Pseudolabrys taiwanensis: one gene and its partner. The protein of the gene in region 1 interacts with the protein of each later gene in a pairwise test. Links are inferred from orthologs where the notes say so. Each region holds a gene or a part of one and is shown on either strand. Other genes may lie near its edges. The genes, in order: dnaQ and dnaE.

Region 1 (5,752 bases):
GGCGCAATACGCGAACGTGCAGCCGGTCGAGCATCTCTACCCCATGGTGCGGTCGAAGAAGCAGCTCGACCATTGCCTCGCCGAGATCAGCGAAGCACCGGGGCTCGTCCTCTATACTTTGCTCGAGGAAGACCTGATCCAGAGCCTTGAGGACAAATGCCGCGAGCTCGGCCTGCCGTGCATGTCTGTGCTGGGGCCGGTCTTGCGGCTGTTTCAATCCTATCTCGGCGCCGAGACCATTCATCGCGTCGGCGCGCAGCACGTGCTCAACGCTGAATATTTCCAGCGCATCGAGGCGCTGAACTACACGATGATGCACGACGATGGGCAGCAGGTGGAGGGGCTGGAGGAAGCCGATGTCGTGTTGATCGGCGTGTCGCGCACCTCGAAGACGCCAACGTCGATCTATCTCGCCAATCGTGGCGTCAAGACCGGAAACGTGCCGCTGGTGCCGCGCGTGCCGTTGCCGCCATCGGTGGAGAAGCTGACGCGGCCGCTGGTCGTCGGCCTCTACGCCAGTCCTGAGCGCATCGTGCAAATCCGGGAAAACCGGCTGCTCGGCCTCAAGGCGCATCGCGACGACGATCAGTACATCGACAAGACCGCGGTCACCGAAGAGCTCCAGTATTCGCGGCGGCTCTGCGCGAAGCACAACTGGCCGACCATCGACGTGACGCGCCGCTCGATCGAGGAAACCGCCGCGGCGGTGATGCGGCTCCTCAGCGAGCGTCGGCGCGCCCCGATCTCTTGAATCCGTTCCCCGTTTGGGGGTCGTCGCCCAGGTGGTGGGTGGGGGTGGTTTTTTGTCGATTGCGGCGCGATAACCCCACCCCGTCGTGCACCCGAACTCGGCCATAGCCGAGCTCGGCCCTTTAATCTGAGCGAAGTCGGATGTATCCGACTTCGGGTGCGCGACAACCTTCTCCTTCCGGGGGAGGGATCAAGAGAGAGATGTTCATGCCGCTTTGGCTTTCACGTCAGCCTTTGGTGCTCGCTTCAAAAAGCGATATTCGCGGCAAGATCCTCGCCGCCGCGGGGCTGCGCTTTGAAATACGGCCGGCGCACATCGACGAACGGGCGGTGGAAGCCGAGGCTGGCGTCAGCGATGCCGCCGCTGCGGCCCGTGTGCTCGCACGCGCCAAGGCTGACGCCATCGCGGCGACGGTGCCGGGCCGGCCGGTGCTGGGTGCCGATCAGACGCTCGCCTGCGGCGACATGCGCCTGAGCAAGCCGGTGGACGCCGCCGCTGCTGCCGAGCAATTGCGTGCATTGCGCGGGCGGACGCACGAGCTGCATTCGGCGCTCGCGCTCGTGCGCGATGGCACGCTGTTGTTTTCCTGCATCGAGACCGCACGGCTGACGATGCGCGACTTCTCCGACCGCTTCCTCGAAGAGTATCTCGATATGGCTGGCAACGCGGCGCTGACAAGCGTCGGCGCCTATCAGCTCGAGGGCATCGGTATCCATCTGTTCGAGAAGGTCGAAGGCGACTACTTCACGATCCTCGGCCTGCCGCTGTTGCAGTTCCTGGAATATCTGCGCGAGCACGGCTTCGTCGATGGGTGATCTGTGCTTTTTCCGCGCGCGCATCGTCATCCTGAGGTGCGCGTCCTTGCGCGCCTCGAAGGATGACGGGCACTGTCGGGGCCGTCGCCCTTCGAGGCTCGACCTTCGGCCGAGCACCTCGGAGTGACGGGTCGAAGCAAGACAATGAGCAACATGTTCGTCCTCGGACTCACCGGCTCCCTCGGCATGGGGAAATCGACCACGGCGAAGTTCTTCGCCGAGGAGGGCGTGCCGGTGCACGACGCCGATGCCTCCGTGCACAAGCTCTACGAGGGCGAGGCGGTGCCGCTGATCGAAGCGGCGTTTCCGGGCACGACCGCGAACGGCAAGGTCGACCGTGAGAAGCTCGCCAAGCAGGTGCTCGTCAACGCCGCCGCTATCCAGCGGCTCGAGGCGATCGTGCATCCACTCGTCGCCGAGGTGCGCGAGCGGTTCCTGCGCGAGGCCGAGCAGGCTGGCGCCGAAGTGGCGGTGCTCGACATCCCGTTGTTGTACGAAACCGGCGGCGACGCGCGGTGCGACGCGGTGGTGGTGGTGTCGGCGCCGGCCGACGTGCAACGCGCCCGGGCTTTCGAGCGCCCTGGCATGACCGAGGAAAAGTTCGCGGCCATTCTGGGCAAACAGATGCCCGACGCGGAGAAACGCGCCCGCGCCGATTTCGTCGTGGATACGTCGCAGGGCTATGAGGCGGCGCACCAGCAGGTGCGTGAAATTCTCGCGCGCATCGCTAAGATGGCGAATCGAAAGAGCTGACAGCCATGCGCGAGATCGTCCTCGACACCGAAACCACCGGCCTCGATCCCAACCAGGGCCATCGCCTGGTCGAGCTCGGCTGCGTCGAGCTGCTCAACCGTATTCCGACCGGCGCGACGTTCCACGTCTACGTCAATCCGGAGCGCGACATGCCGGCCGAGGCCTTCGCGGTGCACGGCTTGTCGGAAGAGTTTCTGCGCGGCCACAAGCGGTTCCACGAGGTCGTCGACGACTTCCTCGCCTTCATCGGCGATGCGCCGCTCGTCGCCCACAATGCGAACTTCGACTACGGCTTCATCTGCCACGAACTCAAGCGCGCCAACCGCGCGATCCTGTCGCGTGACCGGCTGGTCGATACCTTGATGCTAGCCCGCCGCAGGCATTCGGCAGGACCCTACAATCTCGACGCCCTCTGCTCGCGTTACGGCATCGATAACTCGCGTCGCACCAAGCACGGCGCTTTGCTCGACGCCGAGATTCTGGCCGAGGTCTATCTCGAGTTGATCGGCGGCCGCCAGGCTTCGCTCGGCCTTGCGGATGTCGGAGTCGAACAGCCGGTCGGCGTCGATGGCGTCATTGTCGTGCGACAGCGTCCGGTGCCTCTCACGCCCCGCGTGTCCGATGCGGAGCGCGAAGCGCACCGCGCTTTTATCGCAACGCTGGGCGAAAGCCCGATCTGGCGCGCTTATCTGCCGGAAAGTGGCGGCTGATCAGGCTGCGGCCGCGCTCGCGCCGAGGGACAGCGCCTGCGACGGACAATCCGGCACTGCGTTCATTTCGTTTGTCAGTATCCGCATCTGCTCGCGGATGCGTTGGGCCTGTTGCGTCACGCCGGCAGCGGCGTCGTTCAACTTGTTGGCCGAGCGCGAGGCTTCATTGGCCATGTTTTCGATTTTGCCAATGGCGCCGCCGATCTGCACCACGCTTGCCGCGGCGGCATTGACGTTGGCGGCAATAGCGTGGGTTGCGTCGATCTGCTGATCGACCGTATCGGCAATGACCGAGGAGAACTGGTGCAGTTCCCGGATTGTCGCTGATATCTTTTGAATCGCCGTGACCGAGCGCGTGGTCACCACCTGCATGGCGTTGATGCGTTGTTCGATCTCGTCGGTTGCGCTGGCTGTCTGCGCCGCGAGTATCTTCACTTCCTGCGCGACGACCGCGAAACCGCGGCCGGCGGCGCCGGCGCGCGCCGCCTCGATCGTGGCGTTCAACGCCAAGAGATTGGTCTGCCTGGCGATGGAACTGATGAGGTCGGTGACCTTGCCGATCTCGCCAGCGACCGCCGCGAGTTCGTCGATCGTGGCGGTGGTATGGGCCGCCTCGGTGACGGTCGCCGTTGCAACCTGAGAGGAGCGCGCCGCGTTCGAGCCGATGGCGGCAATCGTTTGCGCCAGTTCGTCGCCGGCATTTGCCGCTGATTGGACCTTTTCGGCGGTTTGTTCGGATGCCGTGACGACGGTGGCGGACTGCGTGTTGGTCTGCGCCGCCGTCTTGTCGAGGCCGTCGGCATCGTGCTGCAACTGCTGGGCGGCCTCGTAGAGCAGATCGGTCGATTCCGTGATCTCGTGCTGAAAGCGCGCGAGAAGTTGCGCCAATCGATCGGCGCGGTAGGTCGTGGCGGCGAGTTCACGTTCGCGTTCGCGCGCATTCGCCGCGAGAGCCTCCGCCGCTTCCTGCACCTGACGTTGCGCCGCATCGGCGCCCGTGAAGGCCCCGCGGATAGCGATGCTGATCCGGATCAGCATGGCGGTCTCGACGATAACGACGGCGGCGTGAAAGCCGACGCGAAACAGGTCCGCGCCGCCCGGATAGATCGCCGACGGTAGCAAAAAGTTCAGGCTCAGGTGGTGCAGCGCAATCAAGCCGGCGGCCACCACCAGCACCGGCCACTCGCAGAAGCCGGACAGCAGCGCCAACACCGTGAAATAGTAAAAGTGCATCTCGACCTGCCAGGGATGGCCGTCGAAGATGAAAACCAGCAGCGAGGTCTGTCCGATCAGAGCGATACAGAGCGCAATGGCGACGACGATGGTGGGCCGCTTCAGCAACATTGCCAGGACCGGCGCGGTGGCAAGCGCGGCAGCAATGAAAACATTCGGCCAGACCGGCCTGCCGATGGCGGCGGCGAACAGGCCGAGCAGCGGTACGTGCGCGAGTGCCAATACCGTCAGCGTTTGCGCCACCGCGTGTTGAAAGGCAGCAAGGCTTTTCATGTGGCCGACGCCAAAGGTGAGAACACGCCGGCGCATGCCGCGAGCAGGCGTGAATCGAGAACGAGCCAGGCGCCGGTGGCGAGAGTTTCATCGGCGTAATGATCGTCGTCGGGCATGACCACGGCAATGAACGGTACGCCGCCGAAACGCATGAACCGTCCACGATGCGCGACGGACTGTGCCACGGTGTCGGCCGCGCTCGTCCACGGTGGGAAGATGACGGCGACACTTGCGCTCGGATCGCGCGGTGCCAGACCGATCCGCGCGCCAAGGTAAAGACCGCCGAGTGAAAGGCAGGCCAAGACGCTTACATCAATGAGTTTGTGAAGGAGGCTGTATGGGCGGCTCAAGACGGACCAACACGTCATCCGGCTATTCACAGATAAGGAATTGCAGTTAATGGAGTATTGCGGGACGTCGCGTTTATCGCGATTGTTTTGCGTGCAATTGTCTATGCGTCGATCGGAAAACGAGCGCGCACAAGGCACAAAAAAATGGCCGGGACGTATCCCGGCCATGACAAACGATAGCGCTCGAGGACGTACGCGGCTTATGCCTGCGGGAACTCGCTCGGCTGCAGCTGTGCCATCTTCTGACGATACAGCGCGACGAAGTCGACCGGATCGAGCAGCAGTGGCGGGAAGCCGCCGTTGCGCACCGCCGTCGCGATGATCTCGCGCGCGAATGGGAACAACAGACGCGGGCACTCGATCAGCACGATCGCGTTCAGACTTTCCTGCGGCACATTGACGATGCGAAAGACGCCGGCGAAATCCAGTTCGAAGCCGAACATCAGGCTGCCCTGGAGCTCAGCCTTGCCTTCGAGCTTGAGCGACACCTCGATGTCAGTGTCGGAGAGCGGCTGCGCCTCGACATTGATCTGGATGCCGATTTGCGGCGGCTCGGTGCCGCCCTGCAGCGAGCGCGGCGCGTTCGGGTTTTCGAACGAAAAATCCTTGATGTACTGAGCCACAACGTTGAGCTGCGGCTGATTGTCCTGGCTCGGGCCGCCATTGGTCGTCGACATGAATTCTCCTCGCGTGGCGGCAGGGCGCCCGGACGTTTAAGGAAGGGTCGGCGCCCCCGCATGCTGCGGAATGCGCGCGGCGGTTGGCTAACATAGGGCCCTGAGGCGAACAAGGATGCGCGGTGCCCACCGCCGGGGCCGGTTAACCGGGTCGGCGCCCGGGATCGCGGTCGTCGCGCAAGGCAGGTTC
Region 2 (6,899 bases), 2.7 Mb from region 1 along the record:
CCGATGTCGTCGACGATGGCCGCGGCCGTCAGGAAGATGCGCAACTCGACCGGTACACGGTGGCCCAGCATGACGATCAGCGCGATGGCGAAGGCCGTGTCCGTCGCCATCGGCACGCCCCAGCCATAGGCCCAGGGGCCGTCCGGGATCAGCAGCGCGTAGAGCGCAGCCGGGACCACCATGCCGCCGATGGCCGCGGCGATCGGCAGCGCCGCAGATCGTAAGCTCGCAAGATGGCCGACCGTAAATTCGCGCTTGATCTCCAAGCCAACCACCAAGAAGAAGATGGTCAACAGTGCATCGTTGATCCAATGCAGCAGCGACATGCGAAACGCGGCATCGCCCAACGTGATGCCGAGATATTCCTTCCACAGCCCGTCGAAGCCGGGCCCCAGCGCCGAATTGGTGAGCCCCACCGCGAGCAGCGTCGCCACCAACAGCAGCACGCCCGACGACGGCGCCCAGCCGGCGAAATCGAGCGCCGCCGATCGCACGCGATGCCCGAGCGTGCCGAACATCGCATCGGCGAATGACGACTCGTCCCAGGGGCCGTCGTAGCGCCGGCCATTGATGAAGAAGGTCGGCGTGATAATCACGCCGCTCGCGCGGGCGCTCACGACATCCGCCTCGACACGCTCATGCGCGCGTTGCGCGATCTCCTCCGCCCCGACGTCGTCGAACGGCAGTTCGAGTTCGCGGGCTGCCGCGACGAGATCGTCCTCCGTCAGCGCCTCCGACCGCGTCATCAAGGTGACGTGGACACGCCAGAAATGCTCGCTGTCGCTGGCCCGCTCCGCGAGTTCCGCCGCGCGGCGAGCGAGATCGCTGCCCGTGACGGGCCGGTGCCGGAAGACGTAGCGCAGGCGATCGCCGAGCCGGTCGCGCGCCTCTGCGATGCGGTCGTTTGCAGCGCGGCAATGAGGACAGGCGTAACTGCCGTATTCGACGAGGGTGATCGGCGCGTTGTCGGGTCCGAGAGAGTGATCGAAGGTGGGATCGACCGGACGGCTGAGCCAATGATTCGAGCTTTCGGCGGACACCCGGCCCCCTTCCTGTGATTGTATGGATTACACCCGCGCGGCGGCACGGCAATGCCGCGGCACAATACCGTCGCGGCCTGACGGCCGCCAATCAGCAAGACGTGATGGCGCTCATAAGGCTTCGACGGTGACGACGCCGGGCACGGCCTTGATCGCGCCGGCGATCTGCGGCGTGACCTTGAAGCCGCCGGGCAGCTTCACCTCCACCTCGGTGCCCTGACCCAGCAGCAGGATCATGCTCACCTCGCCGGCCCCGCTCGCGCGCGCCGGCGCCGGCTCGAGGCGTTTCGCGACCTGCTCCAAGGGTGCGCCGTCGCGCAAGAACACGCGCAGGCCCTTCTGCATGCTGGCCGCGGCCGCGTCGAGCGGCTCGGCCGTCTGGATACGGCAGCGCACCTCGTCGCCCTGCACTTCCGCCGCCAGCACGAGCAGCACCGCCGCGCCCGGCTCCAGCAGGTCGCGATATTCGGCGAGCCCTTCGGAGAAGACGATCGCCTCGAAATGGCCGGTCGGGTCCGACAGGCCGAAGATGCCCATCTTGTTGCCGGTCTTGGTGCGCCGTTCCTGCCGCGACACGACGGTGGCCGCGACCTTGCCGGCCGTGGCGCCATTCTTCACCGCGCGGGCGAACTCGGCCCAGGGCTGCACCCGCATTTTCTTGAGCACGCCGGCATAATCGTCGAGCGGATGGCCGGACAGGAAGAAGCCGATGGCCTCGTATTCGCGGCGCAGGCGTTCCGCCGGCAGCCACGGATCGACATTCGGCAGCGCGATCGGTTCGCGCTGGCCACCGCCGCCGAACAATTCGCTCTGGCCGATCGACGCGCCCTCATGCGCACGCTGCGCGCGCCCCAGCACGACATCCATGCCGGCGAAGACACGCGCGCGGTTGCGCTCGAAGTCGTCGAAGGCGCCGGCGGCGGCCAAGCTCTCCAGCACGCGCTTATTGACCGCGCGCGGATTGATGCGCTCGGCAAAATCGGCAAGGTCGGCAAAAGGCTTCGCGCTGCGCGCCTCGATGATGGTCTCGACCGCCTGCTTGCCGACGCCCTTGAGCGCGGCGAGCGCGTAGATGATCGTGTTGCCATCGACCTCGAAGGCGACATGCGAGCGGTTGACCGACGGCGGATCGATCTTGATGCCGAGACGCTCGGCCTCGGCGCGGAATTCCGACAGCTTGTCGGTGTTGCCGGTATCGAGCGTCATGGTCGCCGCCAAAAACTCCACCGGAAAATTCGCCTTCAGATACGCCGTCTGATAGGCGACCAGCGCGTAAGCGGCGGCGTGGCTCTTGTTGAAGCCGTATTCGGCGAAGCGCTCGAGCAGGTCGAAGATGGCGTCGGCTTGCGCCTTGTCGATGCCGCGCTCGGTGCAGCCGGACACGAAACGGGCGCGCTGCGCCTCCATCTCCTTGCGGATCTTCTTGCCCATGGCGCGGCGCAGCAAGTCGGCTTCGCCGAGCGAGTAGCCGGCCAGCAACTGCGCGGCCTGCATCACCTGTTCCTGGTAGACGATGACGCCGAAGGTTTCCTTCAGCACCGGCTCCAGCTTCGGGTGGATGTAGTCCGGCTCTTCCAGCCCGTGCTTGCGCGCGCAATAGGTCGGGATGTTGGCCATCGGACCCGGTCGATAGAGCGCGACCAGCGCGATGATGTCGGTGAACCGGTCCGGCTTCATGTCGAGCAGCGCGCGGCGCATGCCGGCGCTTTCCAGCTGGAACACACCGACCGTTTCGGCCCGCGCCAGCATCTCGTAGCTCGCTTTGTCGTCGAGCGGGATATGGCCGAGATCGATGTCGATGCCGCGCCGCTTGATCAGCGCCACCGCCGTCTGCAGCACCGTCAGGGTCTTGAGGCCGAGGAAGTCGAACTTCACAAGGCCTGCCTGCTCCACCCACTTCATGTTGAACTGGGTGACCGGCATGTCCGACTTCGGGTCGCGGTAGAGCGGCACGAGTTCGGACAGCGGCCGGTCGCCGATGACGATGCCGGCGGCGTGCGTCGAGGCGTGGCGGTTCAGCCCTTCGAGCTTCTTGGCGATGTCGAAGGCGCGCTTGACCACCGGCTCGGCCTCGGCCTCCGCCTGCAGCTTCGGCTCGTCTTCGATGGCCTTGGCGAGGCTGATCGGATTGGCCGGGTTCTGCGGTACCAGTTTGCAGAGCTTGTCGACCTGGCCGTACGGCATCTGCAACACGCGGCCGACGTCGCGCAGCACGCCGCGCGCCTGCAAGGTACCGAAGGTGATGATCTGCGCCACCTGATCGCGGCCGTAGCGCTCCTGCACGTAGCGGATCACCTCGTCGCGGCGGTCCTGGCAGAAGTCGATGTCGAAGTCCGGCATCGACACGCGTTCCGGATTGAGGAAGCGCTCGAACAGCAGGTTGAACCGCAGCGGATCGAGGTCGGTGATGGTCAGCGCATAAGCGACCAGCGAACCTGCGCCGGAGCCGCGGCCCGGCCCGACCGGAATGCCGTGCGCCTTCGCCCATTTGATGAAGTCCGACACGATCAGGAAGTAGCCGGGATACTTCATGCGCTCGATGACGTTGAGTTCGAAGTCGAGGCGCTTGCGGTAGTCCTCTTCGCTCACGCCTTCGGCAAGACCGGCGGTCGCGATGCGATGCGCGAGCCCTTCCTCGGCCTCTTTGCGCAGCACCGCGGCCTCGTCCTCGTCTGGCGAGAAGCGCGGCAGGATCGGCTTGTGTGTGCGCGGGCGGAAAGCGCAGCGCTCGGCGATCTCGATCGTCGACGCCAAAGCCTCCGGCAGATCGGCGAACAACGCCGTCATCTCCGCGCGGGTCTTGAAGCGGTGCTCCGGCGTGAGCTGGCGCCGCTCGGACTCGGCGATCAGCTTGCCCTCGGCGATGCAGATCAGGCCGTCATGCGCCTCGTAGTCGGCGACCGTCGCGAAATACGGCTCGTTGGTCGCAACAAGCGGCAGGCCTTTACTGTAGGCCAGATCGAGCAGCACCGGCTCGGCCCGCCGTTCGTTGGCCATGCCATGGCGTTGCAGCTCGACATAGAGCCGGTCGCCAAACAGCGCCATCAGCGACTCGAGCCGTGTGCCGGCGAGATGGCCCTGTCCGGCCGCGATCGCGTAGTCGAGCGGACCGCCCGGTCCCCCGGTCAAGGCGATGAGCCCCGCCGATTCACCCTGCAGCCAGTCGAGCTTGATGCGCGGCGGCTCGTTCGGCGGCGACTCGAGGAACGCGCGCGAATTGAGCCGCATCAGGCTGCGGTAGCCCTCCTCGCGCGCGGCGAGCAGCACGATGCGCGAACGCTCGGGCGTGACCGGCCCGCCGCGGCCGCCATGCTCGACATCGCCGAAATCGATGGCCAGCGCGCAGCCGACGATCGGCTGGATGCCATAGCCCGTGAGCTTCTCGGAGAACTCCAGCCCGCCGAACATGTTGTCGGTGTCGGTGAGCGCCAGCGCCGGCTGCTTGTCGGCTTTGGCGAGTTCCGCCAGCTTGCCGACCGGCAGCGCGCCTTCGAGCAGCGAATAGGACGAGTGCACGTGCAGGTGCACGAAGTTCAGGTCGGCCATATCTGCCTGTAACTTGGGGTGATTCCTCTTGGACACCCACAGTGGGGATCGAGGTCTCGTAAGTCCACCCGACCCCCAATCTATCCCCGTCATCCTGAGGTGCGGGCCCGACGGGCGAGCCTCGAAGGATGAACGGCCCGGACAGTTCCCGTCATGCCGGCCTCGGGCGCTCGGGGACGCGCCCTCAGGTCCGGTCATGACCAACGCGGGTTACACCACTGGCAACAACGCAACGCGACGCTACGGAACGAGCGCTACAGCGCCCCCAGGACGTGCGACCAGATGGCGATCATGCCAACGAACAGCGAGAGGGACGCGAGGGCAGCAGCTTCCTGGATCACGGCTTTGATCATGACGGCCTCCACTAAGAACGTACAGAGAACATAGTTCTTCTTCTGTTCTTGAGTCAAGCGTCGCCGCCCAAAGGGTGAATCAGCCGTTAACGGCGAGAGCTAGCACCCGCTATCCTCGGAGAAATCCCGCACTTTCCACCTCGCCGGTGTGTTGCGACGACCGGCGGAAGCGCGGGTCGCCACGGTCCCGCGCGAATCGCATTAGGTTGGGGCCATGTCCCTCCCCGACCTCGCCTGGCTCGCGCTTGCCGCTTACGCCGCGCATATCCTCGAGGAATTCGTCCTCGACTGGCGCAACTGGGCGCGCGCGGTGATCGGCCTGCCGGTCGAATGGACCGACTTCTACGTCACCAATGCCGTCGTCGTGGTGCTCGGCTTCGCGCAGGCCGAATTGGCGCCGCGCTTTGCGCTCGGCCCGCTCACTTACGCAGCGCTGATGCTGATCAACGCCACCTTCTTCCACGTGTTGCCGTTCGCGCGCACGAAGGGACGCTACTCGCCGGGCCTGTCGACCGCGATCCTGTTCTTCTACCCGCTCGGCATCGCCATGTTCTGGCAGGCGCACAACGAGGGGCGCCTGAGCCTCGGCGTCGCCATCGCGGCTTTCGCCGCCGGGGCGCTGCTGATGGCCTACCCGGTCGTCATGCTGAAGCTGAAGAATCGTCCCTATTTCCGCCAGGGCTGACGGCGGTCACTCCATCTCCACCACTTTGCCTTCCCGCAAGGTCACGCGCCGCTCCATGCGGGCGGCGAGCGCCATGATGTGGATGGGAATGATGGAGCGGGGGCGGAAGCGCGGACGGACATACGCAAAAGTTGCACAAAATATACTTATCAACCCTGCACTTCCCTCCTAACGTGGCGAGCGCAAGAACCAAAAAGGGGGGAGAAATGTCAGACGAACATCATGACATGCCGAAAGGCGCAATTATCGCATGGTACGGCACGTCGGGATCCATTCCTCACGGTTGGGCGATCTGCGACGGTGCTAATGGGACGCCGAATTTGATCGGCAAGTTCCTACGTGGCGCGGCGTCGATCGGCCAAGTGGGACATTCGGGTGGCACCGATCAAAACAGCATCACCGTTGCGGAAGACGGCCGCAAAGGCAGCGATTACCACTGGGGCAACACGCCTTGGAGCAGCGGCCACAACCCGGCAACCGGCGGCCAGACTTTCACGATCGACAATCGGCCCGCCTTTACCGAAATTCTTTTCCTGATGAAGCTCTGAGGTTGAGAGGCCGTCTTCGGACGGCCTCCTCTTCAACAGCTTCCAACAACCGGTCTGCACGGAGACGTATCGCACACGTCACTCCGAAAGAGTGATCGGCGGTCACTCCATCTCCACCACTTTGCCCTCCTGCAACGTCACGCGCCGGTCCATGCGGGCGGCGAGCTCCATGTTGTGGGTGGCGATGATGGTGGCGAGGCCGGAGGCGCGCACGAGCTGGTGCAGCGCGTTGAACACGTGCTCGGCGGTGTGAACGTCGAGGTTGCCGGTCGGCTCGTCAGCGAGAAGGATGCGCGGTGCATTGGCGACCGCGCGGGCGATGGCGACGCGCTGCTGCTCGCCGCCCGACAACTCCGCCGGACGATGGGTGAGCCGGTTCTTGAGGCCGAGATAGCCGAGCAGTTCGGTCGCGCGCTTGGCCGCCTCGCTCTTGGACAGGCCGCGGATCATCTGCGGCATGATCACGTTCTCCAGCGCCGAGAACTCGGGCAGCAACCGGTGAAACTGGTAAACGAAGCCGATCTCGTTGCGGCGGATGCGGGTGCGCTCCGAGTCCGGCAGGATCGCCGTGGCGCGCCCGTCGATATAGACCTCGCCGTGGTCCGGATGCTCGAGCAGACCGGCGATGTGCAGCAGCGTCGACTTGCCGGCGCCCGACGGCGCGACCAGCGCCACCGATTGCCCGGCCCAGATCGCCAGTTCCGCACCGTTGAGAATGTTCAGCGTG

What was found.
Region 2: the proteins of dnaQ (region 1) and dnaE interact in binary tests that used the Escherichia coli proteins (3 or more experiments, as listed by UniProt). The link is inferred for Pseudolabrys taiwanensis from one-to-one orthologs.

The regions. Positions count from the first base shown.
Region 1 is NZ_CP031417.1:3,983,596-3,989,347, reverse strand. Bases 1,337-4,176 are described here. They hold dnaQ (DNA polymerase III subunit epsilon), read left to right. Parts: upstream 1,337-2,324; coding sequence 2,325-3,029; downstream 3,030-4,176. Other genes in these bases: DW352_RS18925 (methyl-accepting chemotaxis protein), read right to left, coding at 3,030-4,176; coaE (dephospho-CoA kinase), read left to right, coding at 1,720-2,319; DW352_RS18940 (Maf family protein), read left to right, coding at 1,337-1,566. Also shown: DW352_RS18945 (pyruvate, water dikinase regulatory protein), read left to right, coding at 1-751; more of DW352_RS18940, read left to right, coding at 958-1,336; more of DW352_RS18925, read right to left, coding at 4,177-4,535; DW352_RS18920 (hypothetical protein), read right to left, coding at 4,532-4,837; protein-export chaperone SecB, read right to left, coding at 5,086-5,562; DW352_RS18910 (FxsA family protein), read right to left, coding at 5,705-5,752. UniProt on the Escherichia coli protein: DNA polymerase III is a complex, multichain enzyme responsible for most of the replicative synthesis in bacteria. The epsilon subunit contain the editing function and is a proofreading 3'-5' exonuclease.
Region 2 is NZ_CP031417.1:1,286,867-1,293,765, forward strand. Bases 952-4,938 are described here. They hold dnaE (DNA polymerase III subunit alpha), read right to left. Parts: upstream 4,587-4,938; coding sequence 1,152-4,586; downstream 952-1,151. Other genes in these bases: nhaA (Na+/H+ antiporter NhaA), read right to left, coding at 952-1,040. In the rest of the region: more of nhaA, read right to left, coding at 1-951; DW352_RS06175 (HXXEE domain-containing protein), read left to right, coding at 5,154-5,624; DW352_RS06180 (hypothetical protein), read left to right, coding at 5,831-6,172; DW352_RS06185 (ABC transporter ATP-binding protein), read right to left, coding at 6,275-6,899. UniProt on the Escherichia coli protein: DNA polymerase III is a complex, multichain enzyme responsible for most of the replicative synthesis in bacteria. This DNA polymerase also exhibits 3' to 5' exonuclease activity. The alpha chain is the DNA polymerase catalytic subunit.